2 regions of the Streptomyces sp. NPDC002730 genome follow, and region 2 is predicted to be linked to the other one. Evidence: riboswitches for the same ligand, from Rfam matches in the RefSeq annotation. Region 2 holds a riboswitch; the other holds the start of a gene.

Region 1 (7,164 bases), on a different contig from region 2:
CCATGCCCGCGATCAGCCCGGAGCACGCGGAGAGACCCGCGGCCTGGGCCTGGTGCACCGTGTCCACCCGGTCGGCATAGGTGTGGGTGGTGGTGATGTCCCCGTATGTCCCCTCGGACGTATTGAGGTTGTGGTTGTACGCGTCGGCGCCCGCGTCCCGCAGCCGCTCCGCCTGCCCGTCGGAGAGCAGCCCGAGACAGGCACAGACCTCGACGCCCTCGTTCTGCTCCTTGATCGCCTCGATGGTCTTCGAGACCCGGTCGACATCCCGGTCCGTCGGGCCACGGCCGCTCGCGACCAGGCAGACCCGCTTCGCGCCCCCGGCCACACCGGCGGCCGCCGCCTGCGAGGCCTCATCGGGCTTCAGCCAGGTGTACTTGAGGATCTCCGCCTTGGACCCGAGCCGCTGGGAGCAGTACGAGCAGTCCTCGGGGCACAGTCCCGACTTCAGATTGACGAGATAGTTCAGCTTCACCCGCCGTCCGAACCACTGTCGGCGCACCTTGCCGGCCGCGGCCACCACTTCGAGCAGATCGTCGTCGGAGGTCGCCAGCACGGCGAGCGCTTCTTCACGGGTCGGCAGCTCGCGCCGCAACCCCTTCTCCACCAGCGTGTTCAGCAGGTCCATGGTCCAGATCCTGACGTATGGCACATGCCGCGGCCAAGGAGGAACTGCACAACAGAGCATGTTTGAGGTGTGTGCATGGCCACATCCGTTCCTCGAGCCGGTCCGGTTAGGGTCTGTGCGCTGCCTACAAAAGGACCGGACCACCATGCCCCAGGATCCTTTCGAGTGGATCGACGACGAGTCGCGCCGCCGTGAGCGCGCCGGCCTCGTGCGTACGCTCCGGCCGCGCGCCGCGGACTCCGAGCTGCTGGATCTCGCCAGCAATGACTATCTGGGCCTGACCCGCCGCCCGGAGGTCACCGAGGCGGCAGCCGAGGCGGCCCGCCGCTGGGGAGCGGGGGCCACCGGCTCCCGGCTTGTCACGGGCAGCACCGCACTCCACGCCGAGCTCGAGCGGGAACTGGCCGCCTTCTGCGGATTCGAGGCCGCCCTCGTCCTGTCGTCCGGGTATGCCGCCAACCTCGCCGCCGTGACCGCGCTGAGCAGCCGCGGCTCGCTGATCGTCTCCGACGCGGGCAACCACGCCTCGATCGTCGACGGCTGCCGGCTTTCGCGCGCGGAGACCGCGGTCGTCACGCACGCGGATGTCGATGCCGTACGCAAGACACTCGACGCGCACTCCGGGCAGCGGGCCCTCGCGGTCACCGACTCGGTCTTCTCGGTGGACGGCGACGCCGCGCCGCTGCCCGGCCTGGCCGACGCCTGCCGCGAGCACGGTGCCGCGCTGCTCGTCGACGACGCGCACGGTCTCGGTGTACTCGGCGATGGCGGCCGCGGAGCGCTGGCCGCCGCAGGCATCGCGGGTCACGACGGCGTCGTCGCCACGCTGACCCTGTCCAAGTCCCTCGGCAGCCAGGGCGGAGCGGTCCTCGGCCCGGCGCGGGTCATCGATCACCTGGTCAACACCGCGCGCACCTTTATCTTCGACACGGGCCTGGCTCCCGCCGCGGCGGGAGCCGCCCTGGCGAGCCTGCGGTTGCTGGGCCGCGAGCCCGAGCTGGCCGGCCGGGCCCGCGCGGTCGCCGGGATGCTTCACCGCAGGCTGTCGGAGGCCGGGCTGACCGCCGCACGTCCGGACGCGGCCGTGGTCTCCGTGCGGGCGCCGTCACCGGAGGCCGCTCTGCGCTGGGCCGCCGACTGCCGTACCGCCGGGCTTGTCGTGGGCTGCTTCCGGCCGCCGTCGGTGCCCGACGGCATCTCCCGTATCAGGCTCACGGCCCGGGCGGATCTGACGGATCAGCAGGTCGAGTCGGCGATCGCCACGATCACCGGGACTGCGCCGGTCAGTTGACGCTCCCTTCGTGGAGCGCGCCGAGGAAGCGCGACCAGGCCGCCGGGGAGAAACACAGCGCTTGACGTTCGATGTTCTTCGAGTCCCGTACGGCGAGAGTGTCGTCGGGCAGCCGGGCCGCCTCGACGCAGTTGTTCATTCCCGTGCTGCGGCTGCTGCGCCGCCACGTTGAGCCGTCCTGTACGAGGCAGTCGGACATGGGGGGTGCCTCCCTACGAGCCGTCACTGATCCGGGCGATGAGATCCAATGAGTCCTCGGGTGCAAGGGCCCGCGCCTGCATCGCGTGGAAGGCGGCGCAGTACACCTCGAGGTCTTCCTTCCGCTCGAGGTAGAGGCTACTCGTCAAGTGGTCGAGAACAACCACGTCCAGATCAGAAGTGTTCGGAAAAGAGAAAATAACGAAAGGACCCGTGAGGCCGACATAGCCGCCGACCGAGAACGGCAGTACCTGCAGCCGCACATGGGGCAGTTGTGCCGTCTCCGCCAGCCCTCGCAATTGTTCGCGCATCACCTGCCGGCCCCCGACCTCGCGCCGTAGCACCGCCTCGTCGAGCACCGCGCTCAGCTCCAACGGCTTCTCCGCGCGGAGTACCGACTGGCGGGTCAGCCTCACCTCCACCAGCGAGTTCACCGTCGTGGCGGGCAGATCCGCCAGTGCCGCCCGGGTCACCGCGCGCGCATAGTCCGGGGTCTGCAGCAGCCCGGGCACCACCGAGGTCTCCAGCGTCCGCGCGGCGCAGGCCTGGTCCTCCAAACTGATGAAGTCCCGGTACTCGGGCGGGAGCAGCCCGCGGTACGCATGCCACCAGCCGCTGCCCATGCCGTCGGCCGCACCCGCCAAGGTCTCGAGCAGCGTGCGCAGTTGAGGATCAGCCACTGTGTACACATCCAGCAGCAGGGTCACATCCGACGCCTTGACCCCGCTGATACCGGTCTCGATCCGGCTCACCTTCGACTGGTGCCAGCCGGCGAGTTGTGCGGCGTCCCGGCTGGTGAGGCTCGCGGCCAGGCGCAGCCTCCGCAACTCCTCGCCGAGCTTGCGGCGGCGTACCGCGGGACCGTGCTGCATCGCCCGCTCCTTCCCGTCCTTCCGGCTTGCTGTCCTTCCGGCTGTACTTCCGTCGCACTGACCTTCCGGCCGGGACCAAAGTGCGGGTCTCTGCCCAAATACGGTCTCGCGTAGCAGAGTTCACTGCTTCGAGCGACAGATATATGCATATCTTGGTGGATCGCCGCCCTCGACGGCACGATCAGTGGCACTCTGGCGCGAAGCGCAATCCGTGGCCGCCCTCGCATTTCATCCGCTACGAGTCGGAGCCGGCCCGGTGGGAAAGGGACAGCGTCGCCATGGCAGACCATCAGGAAGCCTCCGTCACCCTGCCGAGCGATCCAGCCTCGGTCTCCGCCGCCCGGAGATACGCCACAGACGTCATCGCCGAATGGGGTCTGCCCATCGAGACCGAGGCCGTCGACACGGTGCGGCTGATCGTGTCCGAACTCGCCACCAATGCCGTCCAGCACACCTTCGGCCAGTCGCCGACCTTCACCGTGGACCTCCGTCTCGATCGGGACGAGCAGCTTCGCATCGGCGTCACCGACAGCCACCCGCGCTGGCCGCAGCGGCTGCCCGCAGCCGTACGCCAGGACAACGGCCGCGGCATGGTGATCATCCGCAGCCTGACCGCCGAGTGCGGCGGAGAGCTCTCCGTCGCACCGACCCCCGAGGGCGGCAAGACCGTGTGGATCGCCCTGCCGTGGATCGTCCCGGTCCAGAACTGATCACCGCTGTCCGGCAGTCAGCTCCCCGCGCGGCCGAACGCGCCACGCAGCAGAGCCCGCAGCGAATCGGCCGCGGGAGACGATTCCTCGCCCCGATGTGCGACCGAGATCGTCCGTCGGAAGTCCGCCGGCTCCAACTGCCGTACACCGAGCGGCGTCGCGGCCATCGCGGCGACCATCTCCGGCACCACCGCCACGCCGAGCCCCGCACTGACCAGCGCGCACACCAGCGCATAGCCCGGTGACTCGACCACCACAGCGGGAGTCGCCCCGGCCCGCGCCAACGCTCCTTCCACGCCCTTGCGCGGCGGATGCGAGGGTGCGCTGCTGATCAGCGGCTGTCCTGCGAGATCGGCCACCGGCAGCCTGCTCGAGCCGCCCGCCAGCGCATGACCGGGCGCCGTCACCAGCACCAACTCCTCCACGAGCAGTGGTTCCAGAACCACCCCCGACGGCGGTGGAGCCGGCTCGGCCGGTTCGTACGCATGCGTCAGCGCCAGATCGACATCGCCGGCCGCCACCGCCAGGACCCCGCCCGGCGGCTCGTACTCCGCGACGGTCAGTTCCACATCCGGATGGGCCCGGCGGAAGGCGCTCAGAACCGGCGGCAGCAGATGGATGCCGACCGTGGTGAAGGTGCCGACGCGCAGGCGTCCGCCGGAGAGACCGGCCAGCCGCGCCAGCTCGTGCCGTGCCCGGTCCATCTCGTCCAGCACTCGGCGGGCCCGTGCTGCCAGCAGCTCGCCCGCGGCGGTCAACCGTGCCCCGCGATGGTGCCGCACCAGCAGGGTCGCCCCCGCCTCCCGCTCCAGCTTGGCCAGCTGCTGGGAGAGCGCGGGTGCGGTGTAGCCCAGTCGGGCGGCGGCGCGGGTGATCGAACCGGCCTCCGCGACCGCCACCAGCGCCGCCAGCCGCGTCGGGTCGTACATGCCACCTCTTAAGCATTGCTTTAGGCAGACCATGAAGATTGCAAGTACACGTTAAGGCCTGTGCAGGTCCAGGATGGCGGGCATGGACGCACAACTGGTTGCTTTCACCGGGGTCGCCGCGGGCATGGTCGCCATGCCGGGCGCGGATTTCACCGTCGTCGTACGCAACGCCCTCGCCTCCCGGCGTGCGGGTGTGGCCTGCGCCGTCGGTGTCGCGGGTGGACTGCTGGTGCACACCGCGCTGGCGGTCGCGGGGCTCGCGGCTGTGCTGGTCGCCGTGCCGGTGCTGTACCGGACGCTACAGATCGCGGGCGGGGCCTATGTGCTCTATCTGGGTGTACGGGCGGTGCGCGGCGCACTGCGTCCGCAGCTTGCTGCGCAGGACCCGGAGGGGCAGCCGGCCGGCGGCACGGGGCGCAGTCTGCGGCAGGGCTTCCTCACCAACGTCCTCAATCCAAAGGCGCCGGTGCTCTTTCTCAGCCTGCTCCCGCAGTTCGTGCCGGACGGCGTTCCGGTGCTGACGCGCACCTTCCTGCTCGCCGCCATCGTCGTCGTCATGGCTCTGCTCTGGTTCCCGCTGGTGGCACTGCTGGTGGACCGCCTCGGTCAATGGCTGCGCCGCCCGCGCACGACCCGGGCCGTGGAAGGCGTCACCGGTGGGGCCCTCACTGCGCTGGGCGTGACGCTGCTGGCCGAGCCGCTGGCGCACTGAGCCTTCGGCCGGCCCGGTCCGCCGGTCGCCGACAACCGTCGACGACCGGCGGACCGTGAGCGATCAGCCGAGAGCGGCGAGACGTGAGCGGTGAGCCGCCGGTCGTCAGCGCACCCGGCCGTACCAGACGCGCTTCGTCCAGATCTTCTCCAGCCGCACCACGCTGCCGGTCTTGGGCGAGTGCCAGATCTTGCCGCCGCCGGCGTAGATCCCCACGTGGTAGACGGAGCTTCCGGAGTGGAAGAAGACCAGGTCCCCGCGCTGCCGGGAGGCGGCCGAGACATGCTTGGTCCTGTTGTACTGCTGCTGGGCGGTGCGTGGCAGCTTCTTGCCGACGTTCTTGTACGAGTAGAGCGTCAGGCCCGAGCAGTCGAACCGGTGCGGGCCCGTGGCGCCGTACCTGTACGGCGATCCCCTCTTCGATGCGGCCACTTTGAGTGCCTTGCTCGCATAGGCCGTGGCCGCGTTGGCTTCGGTAGTGGCGCCCGGCGCCACCAGTGTGCCGCCGACGGCGGCAAGAGTCAGGGCCGATACGGCACCCGCCCGGGACATCATGGTCAGAGACGGGACATGAATCTGCGCAGTCATGCGCAACCCTTCGTCAACCGCCTGTGAAGGATGACCTGTCGGGTTCGGACGGACGAAGATGCCCGGCCGCTGATGCGGCTTCACCCCTAGGGACGACCGGACTGCCCGGCCACCCCGTCCTGCTTGGGTCCTCCACTCCTGCCGATGCACTTCTGTCGACCAGACATCCGGAGCGGCGGCAGGACTCAGCGTCCGCCCGGACCGCCCCGCCGAGGTGGCGGGGGCTTGTCGTCCCAGGGATCTTGACTCATGCCATGCCGGATTTCCGTGCGAAACGACGGTATGTGAGTCTCGTCACCCCTGACCTGTTCGGGTGGACAGGGCCGTTTCGGTGATCGGTCCGCGACGCCTGACGAACGCCCCACCAGCAGCGGAACGGCCTATTCCGCTAGATCGGTAGTCGGGTTGCGCAAGTTGTGCGGTACCGCCGTTTGGATCGCGACTACACCGAATGAGGGAGGCTACGCGGTACCCCGATGGCGGTAGACGGGAGTGGAGGATCCGTCAACTCATGGAAGCGGGCGGCATCGTCACCCGGCCCGCCCTGCGCTCGCCGTCGAGCACCCTGAGCGCTTCGGCGAGTGTTGCCGCATGCACTTCGCTCTCGCCGCGCATATGCATCAGCGTCAGCGCGTCCTTGAGCGCGGCGGCCCGGCCGAGCAGGGCCTGTGCCGCGCGCAGTGCGCCGTAGGTGTGCGTGGCGCGGGCCGGGTTGATCCGCCCCAGCAGATCGACGACCTCGAGATAGCTGTCGATGAAGTCGGCCTCGGCGCGGGTCAGCGCGGGCAGCGGCGGCAGTTCGGGTGGCAGCATCGGGCGCTCACCGCGCACCGGGGTTGATGAGCGAGGTCTTGCGGTTCTTGATGACGTGGTCCACCAGGCCGTACGCCTTGGCGTCCTCGGCGTCGAAGATCTTGTCGCGCTCCAGGTCGGCGGCGATCCGCTCCGGGGTCTGGCCGGTGTGACGTACGAGCATCCCGGCGAGTTGGGCACGCAGCCGCAGCAACTCCTGTGCCTCGATCTCCAGATCGGACGGCTGGCCCCGCAACTGCTCCTCGATGGCGGGCTGCTGGACGACGATCCGGGCGCCGGGCAGCGCCATCCGCTTGCCCGGGGCGCCGGCGGCGAGCAGCAGTGCGGCGGTTGAGGCGGCCTGGCCCAGGCAGGTCGTCTCCACGTCACAGGTGATCACCTGCATCGTGTCGTAGATCGCGGACATGGCGCTGAGCGAGCCGC
Region 2 (7,164 bases):
CGGCGAGGACCTCGGGCTGACCCAGGACATCGTCGACAGGGCCGCGGCCGAGGCCGGTCTGGTCTCCTCCATCCAGGCCGTCTATCCGCTGCTGGACGACGAGGCGACGGCGCGCCGTCGGCTCGCGGACGCGTTCGCCGTCGAGGTGGACGGCATCGGGCTCGACGAGCTCGTCGGCGGCTGCGGTGTCGCCGAGTCGGTGCTGGTCGCGCTGGACCGGGCGGGCGTGGCGTACGAGGGGACCCGTGTCTCCGTCCAGGGTCTTGGCACGATGGGCGGCGCGACGGCCCGGTTCCTCGCCCGCGCCGGGCTGAAGATCGTCGCCGTCGCCGACGTCAAGGGCACCGTCGCCAATCCGGCCGGGCTCGATGTCGATGCGCTGCTCGCGGCCCGTGACTCGTACGGGACGGTCGACCGTACGGCGCTGCGGCCGGACGATCTGGAGCTGTCGGACGACGCGTGGCTGTCGGTGGACGCGGAGGTACTGGTGCCCGCCGCGGTCTCGTACGCCGTGGACACCGCCAACCAGGCGCAGATCACCGCGCGTTGGATCGTCGAGGCGGCGAACATGCCGGTGCTGCCGGATGCCGAGGAACTGCTCGCGCGGCGCGGCATCACGGTACTGCCGGACGTCGTCGTCAACTCCGGTACGAACGCGTGGTGGTGGTGGACTCTGTTCGGGGACATCGGCGCCGACGCGGACGAGGCGTTCGCGTACACCCGTCACTCGATGCGCGCGCTGATCGGCCAGATGCTGGCGCGCGCGGAGGCGGACGGGACCACGGCGCGGGCCGCCGCGCACGCGATCGTCGCCGACCGGCTGCCGGTTATCGCCGAGCGCTACGGCTGGTACGGATGACGGCTTGGCCCGACATCCTCTCCGCCCCGGGGTCGGTCGCCGTCGTCCGCGGACCGCGCTGAGGGCGGCCGGCTGGACCCGCGTCCTGGCCCAAGATCGCCTGTGTAGGGTGACGACGTGACAAGAGTCCGGTTGAGCGTGGCGGAGCGGCGGGAAGAGCTGCTTCGTGCTGCCGTCGAGCAGATCGAGGAACACGGTGTGGCGGCCGTGCGGATCGCCGATGTCGCGTCGGCCCTCGGTGTGAGCAATGCCCTGGTGCTCTATCACTTCTCGACCAAGGAGAAGCTCGTCGCGGCCGCCTTCACCTACGCCGCCGACGGTGACCTCGCGCATCTGCGCAAACTGCTGGGCCGCCGGACCACCGCACTGCGCCGGTTGCGCGCCGCGGTCCGCTGGTACGCGCCGACCGGGCAGGCCAAGGGCTGGCGGCTGTGGATCGAGGGCTGGGCGGCCGCGCTGCGCGAGCCGGCGCTGCGGGATGTCGCCCGGGATCTGGACCAGCAGTGGAAGGCGGCTCTGACCGAGGTCATCGCGGAAGGTGCGGCGGCGGGCGAGTTCCCGTGCGAGGACCCGGCGGCGACGGCCTGGCGGCTGACGGCGTTTCTGGACGGGCTCGCCGTGCAGATGACCTCGTACGCGGGGTCGCTGTCGCGCGCCGCGATGCTGGAGTGGACGGACGACGCGCTCGCCCGTGAGCTCGGTGTCCACCGTGACGCACTGACGGCCGCCGCACGCTGAACGCCTGAACGGGCGGGCCCGCAGCCCCCATACTGGGCAACTGTGTCTCACCAGTCGCAGCACCAGACGTATCAGCAGCCCGAGCAGCCGACGGATCGCCTCCCACCCGATGTGCTGGTGGTCGGCGGCACCGGGGTGGACACGGTCGTCCGCGTCGACGCCCTGCCGGTCCCGCTCGCGGACTCTGTCGGCGTCGGCCCGATCCGTGAATGGCCGGGCCACACCGGTGGCAATGTCGCACTGGGCTGCCGGGCCCTCGGGCTGAATGCCACCCTCCTCGACTACATCGGCGAAGACGGGCCGGGCCGTCTGGTCCGGGAACAACTCGCCGTGGGCGGCGTGGATTTCGAGCCCCTCATCTCCCCGGCCGGGACGCGGCGCGCGGTCAACCTCGTCGACCCCGCGGGCCGGCGCATGTCCTTCTACGACGCCCGCGATCCCGACGGGCTGCGGATGCCGCGCGACTTCTACCTCCCCCATCTGCGGCGTGCTCGCCACATCCATCTCTCGATCATGAACTTCGCGCGGTTCCTCTACGACGACATCGAAGCGCTGGGCGTGCCGGTCTCCACCGATCTGCACGACTGGGACGGACTGTCGGAGCACCAACGGGAGTTCGCGCTCCGCTCGGACCTGGTCTTCCTCAGCACGGCGGGCGCGGGCGAGCGCATAGCGTCGGTGATGCGGGAGATCCTGCGCGACGGTCGGGCGCGGGCGGTGGTCGCGACGGCGGGTGCCGGCGGCTCGTACCTCCTCAGCCGCGACGGCGGATCCACCCCGCGCCCGGTCCGGGCAGTCGCGCCACCCGCTCCGGTGGTGGACTCCAACGGCGCGGGTGACGCCTATGTCTGCGGCTTTCTGTTCGGGCAGCTGTCGGGCCGCGACCTGGAGGAGAGCGCGAGGCTGGGCGCGGTGGCCGGCGCCCATGCCTGTACGGGCGAGGGCAGTACGGCGCTGATCGGACCGGCCGAACTCCTGTCGTCGGCCGTGGTCTGACGCACCGGTTCGTACGTCGCTGTGCCTCAGCCGTCGTACGGGGCGGGGAAGGCGATCCCTGTCAGCCTCGCCGACGCCTGCCACAACCGGCACGCGACCGCGGGATCCTGAGCCCGCGCGGAGAACGCGGTCCGCTGCGGCGGGCCTCTGAAGGAGCCGAGGCCGGACGGGCCGTAGTACTCGCCGGGCCGCACCTCCGGGTCGGCGGCGGCCCGCAGCACCGGCAGCGCGCCGCCTGCCGCGTACGAACCGAAGGTACGCACCGGGGAGTTGACGATCCGGGTGACCCAGCGGCCGCGGGCCCGCCCGCGGCAGGCGTCATAGCGATGTTCGCTCTGCAGATCGGCGAAGTCGAGGCGGGGCACTGCTCTGCGCCATGCTGGTGACGGTGACGACCCGGCTGCGCAGACGGTCAGCAGCCGTTCCACGGCGGCCGCTCCGGGTCGCGGGTGCCGAGCAGCAGCCGCGCTCCGGCTCCGGCGAGTCCCGTAGCGACCGCGAAGCCGATCCCGCGGTTGGCACCGGTGACCGGGGCCGTACGCCCGGTCAGCCGGGGCAGGTCTGCCATGCCCCAACCATCCGCTGTCACAGAGGCAGCAGATTCGGGCGCTTGGCCTCGACATGGTCGCCGGAGCTCTCACCGCGCAGCCGTCGCCCGATCCACGGCACCAGGTGCTCACGCGCCCAGTTGATGTCGTCGCGGCGCACCTCGAGCGGTCCGCGCGGCGGCAGGGGCGGCCACGCCTGGTCGGGGTCGGCCGGCACCTCGAGTCCGAGCACCTGGGCGGCACGCAGTGCGACCCTGGTGTGGCCCTCGGGCGACAGATGCAGCCGGTCGGCGTCCCAAGCCCGCCTCTCCTGGATGGACTTGAGCGACCACAGGTCGAGTACGGGGCAGTCGTAACGGTCGGCGATGGCCCGTACATGCGCGGTGTACGTGGCGATCTTGCCGCGCAGATGGCGCAGTACCGGCACTCCGCGGGTGTCGAAACCGGTGGTCACCATGACGGTGCCGACCGAATCGGTGAGGTCGGCGACTGCCCGCTCGAAGCGCTCGGCCACGTCGTCGGGGTTGCTGCCGGGCCGAATGATGTCATTGCCGCCGGCGCAGAAAGTCACCAGATCCGGGGCGAGTTCCTTTGCCCGCGGCACCTGTTCCTCGACGATCTGGTCGAGGAGACGGCCGCGTACGGCGAGGTTGGCGTACCGGAAGGTGTGCTCCGGCATTCGGTCGTCGAGCAGGACCGCGAACCGGTCCGCCCAGCCGACGTATGTCCCGTCGGGGCCCGGGTCTCCGACGCCCTCGGTGAAACTGTCACCGATCGCCGCGTACGACCCGAATACGCCACTGTTCTCTGTTCTCGAATCGTCTGCCACGAGAACTCATTTTTCCCTTACGGATGTGACCTACGCGACCGTAAGGAGGGGTTGACGAGGGGTGATATATACCACCGGTCAAGATTCATCCAACCCGGAATACGCCGACTCCCCCCGCGCCGCGGGCGGCGGCACGAGGGGAGGACGGGACACTGCGTACGTCGGACGGATCAGATGGAGACGCCGTGCTGACGCAGGTAGGCCAGCGGGTCGATGTCCGAGCCATAGCCGGGGCCGGTGCGGATCTCGAAGTGCAGGTGCGGGCCAGTGGAGTTGCCGGTGGTACCGGAGAGGCCGATCTGCTGGCCGCCGCTCACGCTCTGGCCTGATGCGACGGAGAGGGCGGAGAGGTGGGCGTACTGCGAGTAGGTGCCGTCGCTGTGCTGGATGACGATCTGGTTGCCGTACGCACCGGCCCAGCCGGCGGAGACGACGGTGCCCGGGCCGACCGCCTTGACGGTCGTGCCGGTGGACGCCGCGAAGTCGAGACCGGTGTGGTAGCCGCTGGACCACATGGCGCCGGCGAGGTGGTACGGGGTGATGACGGTCGCGCCGTCGACGGGGGCGGCGAAGCCGGAGGCGCTGGTCTGGGCGGCGTTGCCGCCTGCCGAGCCACCGGACGAGGACTGCGCGGAGGACTGCACCACCGAGCCCGAGTCCGAGGAACCCGAGTCCGAGGAACCTGAGTCCGAGGAACCCGAGGGCGCCTTCGAGGAGGACGCCTTCGACGAGGACCGGTCCGGGCTCGACGGGTGCTGCGACTTTTCGGGCGCCTTCGCCTTCGACTTCGCGCCGAGGGTGAGCTTGAGGCCCGGGTGGATCAGCGACGGGTTGTCGCCGACGGCCTCGCGGTTGTCCTGGTACAGCTTCTTCCAGCCGCCGGGGACACCGTGCTCGTCGGCGATCTTGGACAGGTAGTCGCCGGGGACGACGGAGTACGTGGTGGGAGAGGCCTTCTTCTGCGCCACGTGGGCCGCGGCGGCGGACCCGGCGGAGAAGGGGGAGGACGGGGCGGCGGTCACGGCCTTTTCCGGCGCCACGGCCGGAGCGGTCTTTCCTGCCGCGTGGGCGCCTGCGGCACCTATCAGCGGCAGGGCGATGGCGGCGCCACCCGTACCGGCGGCGACGAATCCGCGCGTGATCGGGCTGACCTTGGGGCGGCGGTGCTTACCCTTCTTGGGCATGGCGAATTCCTCTCCGGCGCCGGCGAGGTGAGCTGTCGGGTTCGGGCTGGAGATGCCCGGCCGCGCAGTTGCGCGACTTCACCCCAAGCCGTCCGGAAGTCCGGAATCGGCGTATCACCTGGGTCCCCCGCTCCTGCCACACATGGGTGGGTGGAATTCCGGTCGGCGGCAGGATTAGGCGTTCCGTCCGGATTGGTCGTGACCGTAAACGAATGGGCGTACCGGAACAAGCTGTCGCTTTCGCCCGTCAATGATCCCTGTGATATCGGTGCGAAATTCCCGTAACCCTCCGTAAATCAATGATCTTCACCGTCCGCCCCGGAAACGGAATTCACCCCTGCCGCCCCACCACACACCGTCACGAATATGATCCCGCTCACGGCCATGCACCGTCCGCCTTGCGGACGGGGCACGTTATCCCGAATCGACCAATTCGGACAGAACCGTCATTTAATGACGATCGCCCAGTTATGGCATACAGCCCTACTTACCCCTCCAATTCATGCCACGCCCGCAGGAAATCCCTCCGCGGCTCACTGCCCTTGTCCAGGGGGCACATCAGCGGCGTCGCAGCCGGATCGCCGTGGCGTCCATGTCGCCCTTCAGTCCGGTGTGCAGCCCGTGGTGCAGGAGCACGGATCCGCGGTGTACGACGCCCGTGTCCAGGCACTCGTACGCGGCTGCCGGATCGAGCCCGCGCAGCCTGAGCCTGGGCGGCTGTTCGCCGTAGTGCTGTGCCTGGAGCCAGGCGAGAACGACGTTCTCGTCGCCGCGTACGTACTGCACGGCGCTCAGTCCGCCCTCCGGCGCCCGCAGCCGGTACAGCTCGCCGTGCTGAACCACCGGCCTGACCTTCTTGTAGAGCTCCACCCAGCCGTGCGCCTCGGCGAGCTCCTCCGCGTTCCACTCGGTGAGATCGCCACCGACTCCGAGCACTCCTGCCATGGCGCTCACAAAGCGGAAGCGGAGCGTACTGATGCGGCCGTTGAGCTGGACATTGGGACTGTCGGTCACCCAGGCCGCCATGACCCGTGCCGGGTGCAGCTGGGTGAAGCCCTGCTGGATGGCGAGCCGGTCCAGCGGATCGGTGTTGTCGGAGGTCCACACCTGATCGGTCCGGGACAGAATTCCGAGGTCGATCCGGCCACCGCCGCCCGAGCAGGACTCGAAGGCGACCGAGGGATGCGCGGCGCGCAGCCGGTCGAGGAGTGCGTACAGCGCCTGCACATGCTCGACCCACAGCTTCTGCGGATATGTCTCGCCGGGCCAGCCGGCGTCCGTGAAGCAGCGGTTGAAGTCCCATTTCACATAGTCGATGGGCGCGCTGCCGAGCAGTCCGTCCAACTGCTCCCAGAGGTAGGCCTGTACGTCCTCGCGCGCGAGGTTCAGTACGAGCTGGTTGCGGAACTCCGTCCGTGCCCGGCCCGGGTGGTGCTGCACCCAGTCGGGGTGCGCGCGGTAGAGATCGCTGTCGGCGTTGACCATCTCCGGTTCGACCCAGATCCCGAACTGCATGCCCAGCGCGTGCACTTCGTCGGCAAGCGGCTTCAGTCCCTGCGGGAAGCGCTCGGCGTTGGGTGTCCAGTCGCCCAGTCCGGCGCGGTCGCTGGTGCGCTGCCCGAACCACGCATCGTCCACCACGAACAGTTCGACGCCCAGGGCCGCGGCCCGCTGCGCGAGTGCCCGCTGCTGCTCCTCGGAAATGTCGAAGCCGGTGGCCTCCCAGGAGTTGTAGAGCACCGGCCGCTCGGCCTGAGCGTCCGGGATCACATGCGCCAGCTGCCAGGCGTGCCAGGCCCTGCTGGCTCCGCCGAACCCTCCTTCGCTCCACAGTCCGGCGAAGACGGGCGAGGTGTACGACTGGCCCGGTGCGAGCCGCAGCAGCCCGGAGTCGTCGTAGCCGGCTCCGCCGGTGATCTGTACGAGTCCGTCGGGCAGCTGCGCCACGGAGATCCGCCAGGACCCGGACCAGCCGAGCGCGGCGCCGTACACCTCGCCCCGCTCCTCCGT

What was found. Region 2 has a riboswitch for cyclic di-AMP ahead of ACFYXH_RS33480 (peptidoglycan DD-metalloendopeptidase family protein). Riboswitches for the same ligand answer to the same signal wherever they lie in the genome.
Region 1: another riboswitch for cyclic di-AMP. It lies ahead of ACFYXH_RS25970 (C40 family peptidase); the one in region 2 lies ahead of ACFYXH_RS33480 (peptidoglycan DD-metalloendopeptidase family protein).

Annotation. Positions count from the first base shown of each region.
Region 1 covers NZ_JBIAQG010000010.1:265,520-272,683, reverse strand. The annotation lists gene bioB (biotin synthase BioB) at 1-628, opposite strand, end outside; gene ACFYXH_RS26000 (8-amino-7-oxononanoate synthase) at 774-1,919, shown strand; gene ACFYXH_RS25995 (DUF397 domain-containing protein) at 1,912-2,118, opposite strand; gene ACFYXH_RS25990 (helix-turn-helix domain-containing protein) at 2,132-2,989, opposite strand; gene ACFYXH_RS25985 (ATP-binding protein) at 3,268-3,699, shown strand; gene ACFYXH_RS25980 (LysR family transcriptional regulator) at 3,717-4,628, opposite strand; gene ACFYXH_RS25975 (LysE family translocator) at 4,711-5,340, shown strand; gene ACFYXH_RS25970 (C40 family peptidase) at 5,446-5,928, opposite strand; cyclic di-AMP (ydaO/yuaA leader) riboswitch at 5,932-6,116, opposite strand; gene ACFYXH_RS25965 (hypothetical protein) at 6,433-6,741, opposite strand; gene ACFYXH_RS25960 (ATP-dependent Clp protease proteolytic subunit) at 6,749-7,164, opposite strand, start outside.
Region 2 covers NZ_JBIAQG010000015.1:119,644-126,807, reverse strand. The annotation lists gene ACFYXH_RS33510 (Glu/Leu/Phe/Val dehydrogenase dimerization domain-containing protein) at 1-859, shown strand, start outside; gene ACFYXH_RS33505 (TetR/AcrR family transcriptional regulator) at 977-1,597, shown strand; gene ACFYXH_RS33500 (carbohydrate kinase family protein) at 1,712-2,593, shown strand; gene ACFYXH_RS33495 (hypothetical protein) at 2,620-2,958, opposite strand; gene ACFYXH_RS33490 (hypothetical protein) at 3,006-3,161, opposite strand; gene ACFYXH_RS33485 (SGNH/GDSL hydrolase family protein) at 3,179-3,970, opposite strand; gene ACFYXH_RS33480 (peptidoglycan DD-metalloendopeptidase family protein) at 4,141-5,154, opposite strand; cyclic di-AMP (ydaO/yuaA leader) riboswitch at 5,159-5,313, opposite strand; gene ACFYXH_RS33475 (alpha-galactosidase) at 5,713-7,164, opposite strand, start outside.